One region of the Nonomuraea sp. bgisy101 genome, then DNA from elsewhere that is predicted to be linked to it. Evidence: riboswitches for the same ligand, from Rfam matches in the RefSeq annotation. Region 1 holds a riboswitch; the other holds the start of a gene.
What was found. Region 1 has a riboswitch for cyclic di-AMP ahead of AC3EO4_RS23080 (coiled-coil domain-containing protein). Riboswitches for the same ligand answer to the same signal wherever they lie in the genome.

Region 1 (7,091 bases):
GAAGCCGGTAACCGCGCCGGTCACCGTGACGCGCAGGTCTCCGACGGCCTGTCACACCGTTTCGCGTCCGGGCCTTTCGCGGGGCCCGCAGGAGGGATGAACATCGGGTACGAGCAGTACCCGATGTCCTACCTCAGCGAGCGTTGGGGCGCTTGCCGTGGTTGGCCGCCTTCTTCTTGCGGGCCTTGGTCTTGCGTGCGCGCTTGGCCATGATTTACCTCCTCACGTGATGATCCCAACCTCTCGCGAACGCGTCTCTCGCGACAAGGGCTTTGCCGGATCCCACTCCCCATGTTTCAACATAGATGTGTCATAATTTGGTGGAATCTGTTGGAAGGAGGGGTACGTGCTCGCACCACAGCGACAGCAGGCGATCCTGGAGCGCGTCCGCCGCAGCGGCGGAGTCCGGGTGGCCGACCTCGTGCGCGAGCTCGGCGTCTCCGACATGACCATACGCAGGGATCTGGAGGCGCTCGCCGAGCGAGGCCTGCTGGAGAAGGTCCACGGCGGCGCCACGATCAACGGCCCAGGCTCCACCGAGGAGCCCGGCTTCGCCGCCAAGTCGATGCGCCAGCAGCCGGAGAAGGACGCGATCGCCCGCAGGGCCGCCACGCTCGTCCGTCCCGGCACGGCCGTCGCCCTGTCGGCGGGCACGACCACATGGACGCTGGCCCACCACCTGGTCGATGTGCCGGACCTGACCGTCATCACCAACTCCATCCCCGTGGCCGACGTCTTCCACCGCAGCCCGCGCGCCGACCGCACGGTCGTGCTGACCGGCGGCGTCCGCACGCCCTCCGACGCCCTCGTCGGGCCCGTCGCCGTCGCGGCGATCAGGCGGTTGCACGTGGACACGCTCTTCCTCGGCGTGCACGGCATGAGCACGAGAGCGGGGTTCACCACCCCGAACCTGCTGGAGTCGGAGACCGACAGGGAGCTGGTGGCCTCCGCCCACCGCCTGGTGGTCCCCGCCGACCACACCAAGTGGGGCACGGTCGGCATCAGCACGATCGCTGAGCTGTCGGAGGCCGACGTCGTCATCAGCGACGCGAACCTGCCGGAGGAGGCCCGCGCGGAGCTGGCCGAGCGGGCGGGAGAACTGATCATCGCGGAGGAAACGAAGTGAAGCGCACCATCGCGCACATGGCCGACGGCCGGGAGCTGATCTACTTCGATCGGCGCGACGACGCCGACAGGAGCGCGATCGACGAGCGCGAGCTGCCGCCCAGGCCGGTCGCCTCCGAGCTGCGCTACGACCCGCTCACCGAGGAGTGGGTGGCGATGGCGGGCCACCGGCAGACCCGCACCTTCCTGCCTCCGGCCAACGAGTGCCCGCTGTGCCCGACCAGGCCCGGGATGCCGACCGAGATCCCCGCGCCGGACTACGACGTGGTCGTCTTCGAGAACAGGTTCCCCAGCTTCTCCACCAACCTGGGCTCCTACACCGATCCAGGCGGCCTGAGCGAGGTGCGCCCTGGCGTCGGGCGCTGCGAGGTGGTCTGCTTCACCTCCGACCACGACTCCTCCTTCTCCGCCCTCTCCGACGAGCAGGTGGAGCTGGTCATGGAGGCATGGGCCGACCGCACGGCCGAGCTGTCGGCGATCCCCGGTGTGGAGCAGGTGTTCTGCTTCGAGAACAGGGGCGCCGAGATCGGCATCACGCTGGCCCACCCCCACGGCCAGATCTACGCCTACCCGTACGTGACCCCGCGCACCCGCCGGCACCTGGCGGCCGCGGCGGGCCGGCCGAACCTGTTCGCCGACGTGCTCGCCGCGGAGCGCGCGGGCGAGCGTGTGGTCGCCGGCAACGAGCTGTGGACCGCGTTCGTGCCGGCCGCCGCCCGCTACCCGTTCGAGGTCCACCTCTACCCGCACCGCCAGGTGCCCGACCTGGCCGCCCTCACCCAGGAGGAGCGCGCCGCCTTCGGTCCCGTCTACACCCGTGTGCTGAGAGCGCTCGACGGCCTGTTCGGCGTGGTCATGCCGTACGTCGCCGCCTGGCATCAGGCCCCCGTGCGGCAGGGTCGTGACCTGGCCTATCTCCACATGGAGCTGTTCAGCATCCGCAGAGCCCCGGAGAAGCTGAAATACCTCGCGGGCTCGGAGTCGGCGATGGGGGCGTTCGTCAACGACGTGCTGCCGGAGGAGGCCGCGCGGCTTCTGCGCACTCAGGTAGATCACTGACTTGGTGTCCGATTTAGGTCGCATTACCGCTGGTTTACTACTAACATCCCTTTTCGTCGGCTTTCACAGCCGTTACATGCCTAATCCCGGGCGCGTCGCCCGGGAGCCGGGGACCCACCAAGAACCTGGGGTGAATCCACGTCTGTGGTAGGGCCGCATCTCCCGCCCGAACCCGTCAGCTAACCCGGCCGGCAGACGGAGAGGATCGTTCGTGGCGTCCCCCACGTCTCGTTTCGCATGCGGTGCTCTTGCCGCGCTGTCCCTCATCATCGGTTCCGCGACGGCGGCCTCGGCTGCCCCCAAGCCGTCCGAGCCCACGTTGCGCGCCGAGTTGAAGGAGCTCAACACCAAGGTCGACAAGCTCATCGAGCGCTACAACGCCAAGCGGGTCTCGCTCGCCGAGGCCCGGAAGGCCGCCAAGACGGCGAAGAAGCGGCTGGCGACGGCCGAGCAGACGCTGGCCAAGGCCGAAGCCGAGGCCTCCAAGATCACCGAGATGCGCTACCAGGCCAGCACCCCCGACCTGCCGATGCTGCTCTACACCCCCGACCTCAACACCGCCGCGCTGCTCGAGCAGATGAGCGCCGAGCAGGATGCCGTGGTCAAGAGCGTCGCCGCGGCCCGCGACACCAAGAAGCAGGCCGCCACCGACGCGATCGCGCTCGCCGACCGGATCAAGACGGAGGCCGACCAGGTCGCCGACGACCGGAAGGAGGCCGAGGGCATGATCAAGGACATCGAGAAGAAGCTGCAGGGCCTCGTGCCGACGGGTCCGGGGCGCAAGAGCGACGGAAGCTGGGCGCCCGAGCTGCCCACAGGCTCGGAGAACATCACGCCGCGGACCAGGCTCATGCGCGACACGATCAAGAAGTCGTTCGCGCTGCCGTTCGAGGTGGGCTGCTACCGGTCGGGCGGCAGCGGAGAGCATCCGCTCGGGCGCGCCTGCGACTTCATGATGAGCTCGGGCGGCGCCACTCCGACGGCCGCCAACAGGACGCTCGGCGACCAGGTCGCCGCGTGGGCGATGAAGAACCAGAGCCGCCTGGGCATCAAGTACGTGATCTGGCGGCAGCGCATCAACAGCGGCAGCGGCTGGCGGGCGATGTCCGACCGAGGCAGCATCACCGCCAACCACTACGACCACGTGCACATCTCGATGAACTGATCCTTGCAGGGGGTCGGCGGCGAGCGTACGTTTGACTCGATGACCAGATTCATCCTTCCGGTCACGAGAGGCGCTCATGAAGACCGTCAACCTGATGGACCCCGGCCTGCTGACCGATCCGTACAGGGGTTTCGCCCAGCTCAGGGAGGAGGCGCCCGTCCTCCGCGCCTCCTTCCCCGGGCAGGACACCCCGATCTGGCTGGTCACCCGGTACGACGACGTCAAGTCCGTGCTGAGCGACCACCGCTTCGTCAACGACCCCGGCAACGTGCCCGGCGCCGAGGTCACCGACATGCGGGAGAAGCTGACACAGGCCAGAGGCGTCCCGCCCGAATACGCCCGCTACCTCACCGACGGGATCCTCGATCTCGACGGCGACGACCACCTCAGGCTGCGCAGGCTGGTCTCGCGCGCCTTCACCGCCAGGCGGGTGACGGAACTGCGGCCCAGGGTGGAGGAGATCAGCGCCGAGCTCCTCGACGCGCTGCCGACCGACCGCGTGGTCGACCTCGTCGAGGAGTACGCCTACCCGCTTCCCATCACCGTCATCTGCGAGCTCGTCGGCATCCCTGAGGCCGACCGCGCCCAGTGGAGGGTCTGGGGCGCTCGCATGACGACGATGGAGCCCGGCGCCCTCGCCGAGCCGCTCGTCGGCGTCGTCGAGTACATCCGCGACCTCATCCCCCGTCGCCGCGCCGAGCCCGCCGACGACCTGCTCACCGGGCTGATCAGAGCCCACGACGAGGACGGCGACCGCTTCACCGACACCGAGCTGATCACCATGGTGCTCACGCTCGTCCTCGCGGGCCACGAGACCACCGCCCACCTGATCGGGAACGGCGCCGCCGCCCTGCTCACCCATCCCGACCAGCTCGCCAGACTCCGCGCGGAGCCGTCGCTGGTGCCGCGCGCCGTCCATGAGCTCATGCGCTGGTGCGGACCCGTCCACGGCACGCGCATGCGCTACGCCGCCGAGGACGTCGAGGTCGGCGGCACGGTGGTCAGGCGAGGCGAGCCCGTGATGGCGCTGATCGTCAGCGCGAACGGCGATCCGCGCAGGTTCGGCGACCCCGACAGGCTCGACATCGCCCGGGAGCCCGACAGCAGGCGCGAGGTCCACGTGGGCTTCGGACACGGCCTGCACTACTGCCTGGGAGCGGCCCTGGCCCGCCAGGAGGGCGAGGTGGCCTTCAGCGGGCTGCTGTCGCGCTTTCCAGGCCTGCGTCTCGCCGTGGCTCCCGAGAAGCTGGAACGGCAGCCGCTGCCCATGTCGTGGCGCCTGGCGAGCCTCCCCGTGCTGCTGGACGGCTGACCGCGTTCCGCTTTCCGAGGAAGATCGCTACGACGGCCGGCGATCGAGCCGGTGGTGGAGCCGCGCGAGCATCCCATCCCCCACGCCGGCCGTCAGGGCGCGCCGTACTTGACGGCGGGTCCATAATCACACGTTATGACTGATACTCGGATGATCACCCCGTTCGTCGCGGGCGAGCGGGAGATGCTCGACGCCTGGCTCGACTGGCACCGTGAGACGCTCGCGATCAAATGCGCGGGCCTGACCGACGACCGACTGCGCGAGCGCTCGGCGGCGCCGTCCACGCTGTCGCTGCTCGGCCTGCTGCGCCACATGGCCGACGTGGAGCGCAGTTGGTTCCGCAGGCACCTGATGGGCGAGGACGTCCCGCGCCTGCACTCGACGCCCGACCGGCCCGACGACGCCTTCGACGACATCGCCACGATGACGGGTGAGCAGGCACTGGAGGCCTGGCGCGCCGAGATCGCCTACGCCAGGAAGGTGTCGGCGGGCCTCCCGCTCGACACGATCGGCAGGACGCTGCGCCACGGCAACGAGGTGTCACTGCGCTGGATCATGGTGCACATGATCGAGGAGTACGCCCGCCACAACGGTCACGCCGACCTGCTGCGCGAGCGGATCGACGGCGTGACGGGCGAGTGACCTCAGCCTGACAGCTTGATCGGGTTGACCAGGTCGGCGTAGACGAGCAGACCCGCCATGACGATCATCACCATGGCGAGCGCGTACGTCAGCGGCAGCACCTTGGCGATGTCGACGTAGCCGGGCTCGGGTCGCCGCATGACCCGGGCGTAGGCCCGCTTGAGCCCTTCCCACAGGCCGCCCGCGATGTGGCCGCCGTCGAGCGGCAGCAGCGGGATCAGGTTGAACATGCCGATCGCCAGGTTGAAGCCGGCCAGCAGGTTGACCAGCTCGAAGAGCTTGTCCTTGACCGGAAGGCCCGAGGCGGCGATCTCGCCGCCGATGCGCCCCGCGCCGACGACGCCGATGGGCCCGTTGGGGTCGCGCTCCTCGCCCGAGAAGGCGGCGTGCCACACGCCGACCATCCGCTGCGGCAGGTTGACCAGCGACTCGGCCACGTGGCCCGTCAGCGTGGCCATGTAGCCGATCACGGTGCCGAAGCTCTGCTGCTCGTAGATCCTGGTGGCCTGGACGCCGAGGAAGCCCTCGCCCTTGGTCTTGGCGGTGGGGTCGTCGATGGCCTCCCTGCCGATGAGCGTGACGTTGAGCGTCATCGGCCTGCCGTCGCGGATGATGCCGACCGTGACGGGGCCCGGGCCGTTCTTCCTGATCTTCTGGGTGGCCTCTTCCCAGTTGGCGACCTTGACGCCGTTGAAGGCGACGATCCTGTCGCCCGCCTTCATGCCCGCCTTTGCGGCGGGCGTCGGCTGGTCGCCTGCCGCGCAGACCGTGCGGGTCTGGCCGTGGGGGATGACGCAGGCGTTAGTGTCGGGCGAGACCACGGGCGACAGGCCCGGCAGTCCGATGCCGACGAGCAGGATCGTGAACAGCACGAAGGCCAGCACGAAGTTCATCAGCGGGCCGCCGAACATGATGATGACCTTCTGCCACCACTTCTTGCGGTAGAAGACACGGTCCTCGTCGCCGGGGCCGACCTCCTCCTGCGCGACGTCCCTCGCGGTGTCGATCAACCCCTGGAACGGCCCGGTCGAGGCTCTCCGCAGCTTGGTCGGATCGTCACCGGGACGGGGCGGCAGCATCCCGATCATCCGGATGTAGCCGCCGAACGGGATCCACTTGATCCCGTACTCGGTCTCGCCCCTCCGCCTCGACCACATGGTGCTGCCGAAGCCCACCATGTACTGCGTCACCCTGACGCCGAACAGCTTGGCGGGAACGAGGTGACCGATCTCGTGCAGCCCGATGGAGGCCATCAGGCCGAGCACGAAGATGACGATCCCCGCGATGTAGAGCCAGATCATCTACGCGCGCTCCATGGCTGAGGAGAAGGTCCGACAAGCCCAGAGTAGTCGAACAATCCGATGCTGAACGGCTTGCGCGTCCTTTGCGGAATCCGGAGACCGCGTTGACAGTACGCAGTCACACGATCACTCTAGGAGATGTGTCGCTTCGGATCCTGGTAGCCGAGCACCTCCCGCTGGTGCGAAGGGGCCTGGTCGCCTCGCTCGACGTGGAGGCCGATCTCGAGGTGGTCGCCGAGGTCGGCACGGGCGCGGGGATCGTTCCCGCGGCGCTCGAGCACGATCCCCACGCCGCCGTCGTCGACCTCGACCTGCCCGATCTCGGCGGCTTGGCCGCCGCCGCGCTGCTACGCGAGCAGGCTCCCCGCTGCAGGGTGCTGATCCTTTCCGCCCAGCCCAACCCCGGTCAGGTACGGCGGGCCTTCGAGGCCCACGCGGCGGGCTTCATGAGCCTCGACGTGGCGCCCGAGGTGCTGGCCGAGGGCCT
Region 2 (7,091 bases), on a different contig from region 1:
CCGACGGCGGATGGTGTCGCGATGTTCGAGCAGCACGTCGAGCCGCCATGGCAGCCGGCCTAGATCGGCCGGACCGACGCAGGGACGCCCTCGAAGTCGGCGCTGCGGGCGGTCTCGGCCCACTGCTCGACCTGCTCCAGGCCACGCCGGTAGACACCCGAGATACGCTCGACCGCCTCGCGCCCGAGCGGCAGCCGCAGCGGCACCTCGTCACTGTGCGCGAGGGACACGATGATCTCGGCCGCCCGCGCCGGGTCGCCTTCCTGCAGGCCGTCGGTCCCCGCCATGTCCGCGCGGACGGCGGCGAGCAGGTCGCGGTAGGTCTCGGACGCCTCGGCGAACTCGAGCACGTCGGCCGCGTTGAAGTCGGTCCTGAACCGGCTGGGCTCGACGATCATCACGCGGATCCCGAACGGCGCCACCTCCCCTGCCAGGGCCTCGGACCAGCCTTCGAGGGCGAACTTCGACGCGGAGTACGCCGACACGCCGGGGAACGACATCCGCCCGCCCTGGCTGCTCATCTGCACGATCGTCCCCGTGCCCCTGCCCCGCATCGCCGGCAGCGCCGCTCGGACGAGGGCCGCGGGGCCGAACAGGTGCAGCTCCATCAGCTCGCGCAACCGCGAGTCACTGACCTCCTCAACCGCTCCCACCACGGCCCGGCCCGCGTTGTTGACCAGCACGTCCACCTGCCCGAAGCGGTCGAGCGTGCCCTGCACGAGGTCCGCGGCCGCGGCGACGTCTCGGGCGTCGAACTTCGCGATCAGGAAGGTGTCCGGGTACGCGGCCTCCAGGTCGGCCACGCTCTCGGGCCGGCGCACCGCCGCCACCACGTTGTCGCCCGCCGCGAGCGCCGACTCCGCCAGTGCGCGCCCGAAACCGCGGGACGCGCCGGTGATGATCCAGGTCTGTGTCGTCATGGCGAGAACGCTATGGTTTCGAGCGCGCTCGAACGCAAACCCGCGCGACCACGAACACTGAGACGTCGTCGTGGTGAGCGGGTGGCGAGACGCCGGAAATGATGTCGCCGGGCATTCGGCTGAAGCGTAAGGTGCGGGCGTGCATCCTGCTGATTTCTATACAGGCATCGTCGCCGAGTTATACGGGCCGCTGAAGTCCGTGGCCCAAGATCCAGAGCCCTACGCGGCGTTCGTCCAAGAGGCTGGTTCCCCGGCTCTGGAGCTGGGGTGCGGGGACGGCGATCCATTGCTCGACCTGCGTCGGCGCGGCCTCGACGTCGAGGGTGTCGACTCCTCGGCGGACATGCTGCAGCGGTGCCGTCACCGGGCGCGGAAGCAAGGCGTCGATGTCGTCGTCTACCACCAGCGCATGGAGGCGCTCGATCTGCCACGCCGCTACCGTGCGATCTTTCTTGCCGGGCCGACTTTCAACCTGCTCCCCGACGACTCCATCGCTCTGGCCGCCCTTCACCGCATCCGCGACCATCTCGCCGTGGGCGGCACCGCCCTGGTGCCGCTGTTCGTCCCATCGCCCACACCTGCCGAACGGATCGGCCGGGTGCGCACCGCTACAGCGGACGACGGTGCAGAGTTGCGGGTCTCGGTGGTGTCCGAGGAGCGTAGCGATTCCGCGCGGACGCAGACGACGGTGTTGCGCTACGAGCGGTGCCGCGACGGCGAGAGCACCGTCGTGGACCGCCCCTGGGTACTGCACTGGTACACCCGCTCAGGATTCGAGAGCCTTGCCGCAGCCGCCGGCCTGATCGCGGTCTCGGTCCTGGAGTCGCCAGGCGCCTCCGACCTGCAATTCCAGCTGCAGGCCGCCGGTTAAGCTGCTGTCGAGTTGTCAGGGTTGCCTGCTGGTCGCCGCCCAGTCGAGGAGCGCCTGAGCGGTCTCGAAGCGGCGGCTGGAGCTGCTCTCTCCCAGAAGCACGCCGACCAGCTGACGGCCGTCCCGGTCGGCGGCGAAGGCGAGGGTGTAGCCCGCGGCGCGCGTGAATCCGGTCTTCAGGCCGATGGTGCCCGGCGTGCGGAGGAGGCGATTCGTGTTCCGCCAGGAGTAGGCGCGGTGCTCCGCCGTCTCAGGGATCGAGCGGTGCCGGGTGGAGCCGACCTTCTTGATCAACTGGTTGTTCAGCGCCGCCTGGGCGAGCCGCACCTGGTCGCGTGCGGTGGAGTAGCCGCCGCCCTTGGTGGGCATCCCGTCGACGTTGACGTACAGCGTGTCCTTCATGGCGAGCTCGCGGGCGTTGGCGTTCATCTTCGCCGTGAACGCGTCGACACCAGGCCCGTACGTGCGGGCGAGCGCGTGGGCGGCGTCCGCGCCGGAGGGCAGCATCAGGGCGTACAGCAGGTCCTCCACGGTGAGCCGGTCACCGGCGCGCAGGTACGCCACCGAGGCGCCGCCCCTCGACGCGTAACGCACGTCCTTGGCGGTGACCTCGACCACGTCGGTCGGCTTGGCCTGCTTCAACACGGTGTAGGCGGTCATCACCTTGGTAATGCTGGCCACCGGGACCCGAAGATCGGCCTTCTTGCTGAAGTAGACCTTGCTGGTCTTGGCGTCGATCACATGGGCGGCACGGCCGAGCACCGCGGGGGCGTCAGCGGAGGGGGCGGGAACGTGGGCACGGGGGGCCGGTGAAACGACCGAACCGGCCGGTGGGGCGGCCTGTGCGACAGGGGCGACGGCGGTCACGGCGCCTGCGGTGATGGCGACGCCGAGCAGCGCGCGGCCCAGCCGGTTCTTGAGGTACGTGGGCATGAAGGGGTTGTGCTCCTAGCTTCCATGCCGCCTACCGGGTTAGCTGACGGGTTCGGGCTGGGAAGTGCCCTACGGACGCGGCTGAGCCGGCGTTCGATTCACCCCAAGGGAAGTGGGTCCCCGGTTCCGTGGATACGGATTCGGCGGCCGAGTGTCGTCCTGCGGATGAGCCTCAGGAGACGCGCGGTCCGGGCAATGCAATGGCAACGGACGAGTCGACGGCTCGCTGCACAATGCACTAAAAATAGCCAAACTGCACAAAAGGGGCAAATACTCCACACTCGCTCCTGCCCGATCCGCTACGCGTCGGCGATCGACCCCCAGCCGTCGTTCCAGATGTTGTCCCAGTCGGCCTTCACGATGAGCTTGTACGCGCGGTGATCGCAGCACCGAGCCGGCAAGGTGCGACACCGACCGCCAGCAGGCGGAACCGGCTCGATCCGCGCCCCAGCCGCGTCCGTTGACTCAGCGTCCCCGGTCATGTCGGAGCGGGGACGGTTCGAGGTCGAGCGCGAGGTGGAGTTGGCGCGTCCACCAGCGCAGCTGCGCGGTCGGGTCGCTCGCCGCGACGCCGGTGAGGCCGGCGCTGCGGCGGAAGGCACTCCCGTAGAGAGGCTCCATCGCCATCGCTTGGTGGAGGGCCGCGACCGCGAGCCGCGTGTCCTCGATCGAAGCCGCGGACGGCCGGAGCCTGTGGAGTGCGTCGACAAGCGGGTTCAGCATCCCGTCGCCATGCTCTCGCCAGCCCGCAGCATGCAGCGCGACCGCCAGCTCGCCGTAGCCCTGCCGGTACAGACCTGCGAGTGACTCGACGAGCTCCAGGAGGTCGGCGCCCTGCTCCAGCCACGACGAGAGAACGTCCTGCACAGCGGCTCTCAGTTGGCGTCCACCGTGTCGAAGCAGTTCGCGCAGCAGGTTGTCGCGGCTCTGGAAGTGGTGTGTCACGCCGGCGTCGGTCATGCCGACCCGGGCGGCGACGGCACGCACCTGGACCGCCGCGACGCCTCCGTCGGCGAGCAGCGCTGCCGCGGCGTCGAGGATCAGCCGGCGAGCCTCTTCAGGCGGTCTTCGTGTACGGCGTGTCCCCACGACTCCAACCTTACCTTGACCGGCCAAGGCAGCGGGTCGTATCGTACCTTGACAGCTCAAGGTAAGGGGTGCGGACATGCCTGTGGTCGACCTCACGACGTCGCGAGGGAACGAGGTTCCGGCCTCCCGTGAGGGCCTCGCTCGACGATTCGGTGCCGTCCCTGGCGGCAGGCGCCGGGACGAGCCGGGCTCCGACCAGCGATGACCGAAGTCACCCTCGCCCGAGGAGACGTAACGCTGCGAGGCACGGCCACCGGCATCGGTCCGACCGTCATCCTGCTCCACGCCGGCGCCGAACGTCGCGGTGTGTGGACGCCGGTCGCGGCGGCGCTCGCCCTGTCCGGGCTCCGGACCGTGGCCTTCGACCTGCGCGGTCACGGCGACAGCTCGGGACGGGCAACGACGCTGCGGGCCATCGAGCAGGACGTGACCGCGATGATCTGCCGAGAGCCGGCACCGGTCGTCGTGGTCGGCGCCTCCCTCGGCGGGCTGGCCGCCATCGCGTCCCTCGCCGACCCACGCGCGGCACGACATGTCGCCGGGTTGGTACTCGTCGACGTCGTACCCGATCCCGATCCCGATCGGGTTCGCGCCTGGCTCGATGCCCGTGGCCTCCGCCACATCCACGCCGAGCTCGTCGAGGACATCCTCGAACGCGGTCCCGAGCTTCTGGCGACAGCCGCGAAGATCGAGCTGCCGATCCTGCTCGTTCGTGGCGGGCCGCGCTCACCGCTCATCGACGCTGAGGTGGAGCGCTTCCGCGCCGCCAACCCTGCGGTCACGGTCTCTCAGGTGCCTGCCGCAGGTCACCTGGTAGCTCGTGATGCTCCCGATGAGCTCGCCCGCATCGTCGCGGACCGCGCGTCGACGTGGCTCGCCACCGGGACGACCGCCCGTCGTGCCTTCGCGCTGCAACGCTCGCTGGGCGCCGACCGGCTCGACCACCCAGGTGGAACGCTGCTCGCCCACCTGCACAGGGTGCACGCCCTCACCGTGGCGTGGTCCGCCGCGCCACGCACCCAGCTGGCCGCCATCTGCCACGCGACCTACGGCACCGACGGGTTCCCGCACGCGCTCATGGCGACGACGGAGCGGCGACGGCTCGAACGCGTCATCGGGTCCGATGCCGAGTCGCTCGTCTATCTCTATGGCGCCTGTAACCGATCCCACACCTACCGCGGCCTCGGGCGCCAACCGCTTCCCGTCCGTGATCGCTTCACCGGCGACATCACGCCGATCCATGAGGCCGACCTCGTCGACTTCGCCGTGCTCACCATCGCCAACGAGCTCGACGTCGCCCGCTTCGCTCGTCTTCCACGCACGGCCCTGAACGAGATCCGCCGCCTCGTGGCCGCGCTCGCCGCCTACGCGCCCGTCGAAGCCGCGCGGGCGCTCGACGACGGCGCCCTCGCGTGACCATCGAACAGCCATGGACGCTCGCCGACCCGCCGGGGCTGTCCGGCGTTCGTGCCGGCGACGACCTTGTGGCTCCTCGGCGGCGGCGATCCCCTGCCTAGCCCGTGGTGAGATCGCGGCGGCGCATGCCGTACAGACCGAGGGCCGTCAGCGCCGCGGCGAGTGCGACCAGGACCACCGTGGCCACCGGGGCGAACGCCCCCAACGGGTGCCAGGGAAGGTGGGACAGCACCGACGTGTTCACCAGCCATCCCTGCACCCTCCAGTAGGGCCCCAGGATCTGGACGAACGCGCTGTACACGAGCACGACCCAGGCCGCGCTGATGGCCCGCGGGGCGAGCCCGAGCAGCGCGGCGGGTACGGCGAGCAGCACCAGCACCTCCGGGATGCGGAGCAGGCATGCCCGGACGACCTCGCCCGCGAGGGCGGGGTCGCCGCTCGACGCGGCGGCGCCGGCGCCGAGCGCGAGACCGTACACCGCCAGCAGGACGACCACGGCGAGCGCGGAGACCAGCAGGGACGACCCGAGCCACGTCGATCTGCCGGTCGGCCCGGCCAGCACTGGACCGAGACGGCCGCGCACCTCCTCCGCCCGGAGCCGGAGAACCGACAGGACCGCGAAGACGCCGGTGTAGAGGGACCCGGTGAACACCATGAGGCTGAGCCAGGCCCGCCCGAAGTCCGCCCCGGCGAAGATGGGGAGAGCGGTGGTCGACATTCCACCGGTCATGCCGCCCAGGACGAGTCCCACGGTGACGAACGCGGCTCCCCACCAGCCGATGGCCCCCTGCTGGAGCCTCAGCGCGAGCGTGAACGGCGAGCGCAGCCACGAAGGCGCCGTGGCCCGGCCGGGACGTGGGGCCACGAAGGCGGCAGCGAGATCTCTGCGGCTCGCCAGGGCGTAGGCGCCCGCGACCAGGAGCCCGGCGAGAAGAGCGGAAAGACCGAGCGGCCACCAACGATCGCCGGCCAGCACCCGGGCCTGCTGTGACCAGCCGATCGGCGACAGCCAGAACAGCGGACCGCCCTCCTGGCTCTGCATCGCTCCCGCACCGCGGAGAATCCACGCTCCGAAGAGCACCGCGCCCGCGAGCCCGCCGGCGCCTCTGGCGTACTCGGTGAGCTGTGCGGTGACCGCGGCGACCGCGGCGAACACCAGCCCGGCCGCGGCGAGGGAAGCGCCGAACAGCAGCGCGCCGCCGGTGGGAAACCCGATGCTGATCGCCGCGACGGCGGTGAAGACCGCGAGCGCGGCATCGCCCAGCAAGGCGACGATCAGCGCCGCGGTGAGCTGGGCGTGCCGGCCGACGACGGCCGCGCGGATGAGTTCGGCCCGGCCCGTCTGCTCTTCTGCCCGGGTGTGCCGGGTGACGAGCAGGATGTTCATCAGCGCGGCGGCCAGCAGGAACTCGACCCAGTAGGCGGCGAGGAAGTACTTCTGCGTGGTGACGGCCTCGGCGTCGAAGAAGGGCCCCGCGAGCACCCTCATGAAGGAAACCTGGATCAGCTCCGTGGCTTCGGCCAGGGCCTCCGGCGTCGGGACGACCGCGGTGGTGGCCGCGTAGTAGAAGCGCGGGACCAGGACTGTGATGGCGAGCACCCAGATCGGCAGCTTGATCCGGTCGCGGCGCAGCGCCAGCCGTACCATGGCGCCGGTGCCGGTCAGGTGGCCGCTCGCCGCTCTCGATCCGGTACGGCTGTGCGCAGGGGAGACCGTGGCGGTCATGCCGCCTCCTTGATCCCGTAGTGCCGGAGCATGAGCTCCTCCAGCGTCGGCGGGTGGCTGACCAGCGAGTGGATGCCGAACCTCGTGAGGTGCAGGACAGCCGCGTCGAGGTGTTCGGTGTCCACGCTGAACCGCA

Region 2: linked by a shared signal. The riboswitch ahead of AC3EO4_RS34415 (D-alanyl-D-alanine carboxypeptidase family protein) and the one ahead of AC3EO4_RS23080 (coiled-coil domain-containing protein) in region 1 are both predicted to bind cyclic di-AMP.

What each region holds. Positions count from the first base shown of each region.
Region 1 covers NZ_JBYITD010000012.1:24,664-31,754, forward strand. The annotation lists gene AC3EO4_RS23065 (50S ribosomal protein bL37) at 134-211, opposite strand; gene AC3EO4_RS23070 (DeoR/GlpR family DNA-binding transcription regulator) at 347-1,126, shown strand; gene galT (galactose-1-phosphate uridylyltransferase) at 1,123-2,184, shown strand; cyclic di-AMP (ydaO/yuaA leader) riboswitch at 2,252-2,392, shown strand; gene AC3EO4_RS23080 (coiled-coil domain-containing protein) at 2,396-3,349, shown strand; gene AC3EO4_RS23085 (cytochrome P450 family protein) at 3,426-4,661, shown strand; gene AC3EO4_RS23090 (DinB family protein) at 4,797-5,303, shown strand; gene AC3EO4_RS23095 (M50 family metallopeptidase) at 5,306-6,604, opposite strand; gene AC3EO4_RS23100 (response regulator transcription factor) at 6,745-7,091, shown strand, end outside.
Region 2 covers NZ_JBYITD010000021.1:157,148-164,238, reverse strand. The annotation lists gene AC3EO4_RS34425 (SDR family NAD(P)-dependent oxidoreductase) at 60-920, opposite strand; gene AC3EO4_RS34420 (class I SAM-dependent methyltransferase) at 1,060-1,791, shown strand; gene AC3EO4_RS34415 (D-alanyl-D-alanine carboxypeptidase family protein) at 1,807-2,724, opposite strand; cyclic di-AMP (ydaO/yuaA leader) riboswitch at 2,738-2,880, opposite strand; gene AC3EO4_RS34410 (TetR family transcriptional regulator) at 3,190-3,813, opposite strand; gene AC3EO4_RS34405 (alpha/beta fold hydrolase) at 4,015-5,229, shown strand; gene AC3EO4_RS34400 (ABC transporter permease) at 5,327-6,955, opposite strand; gene AC3EO4_RS34395 (ABC transporter ATP-binding protein) at 6,952-7,091, opposite strand, start outside.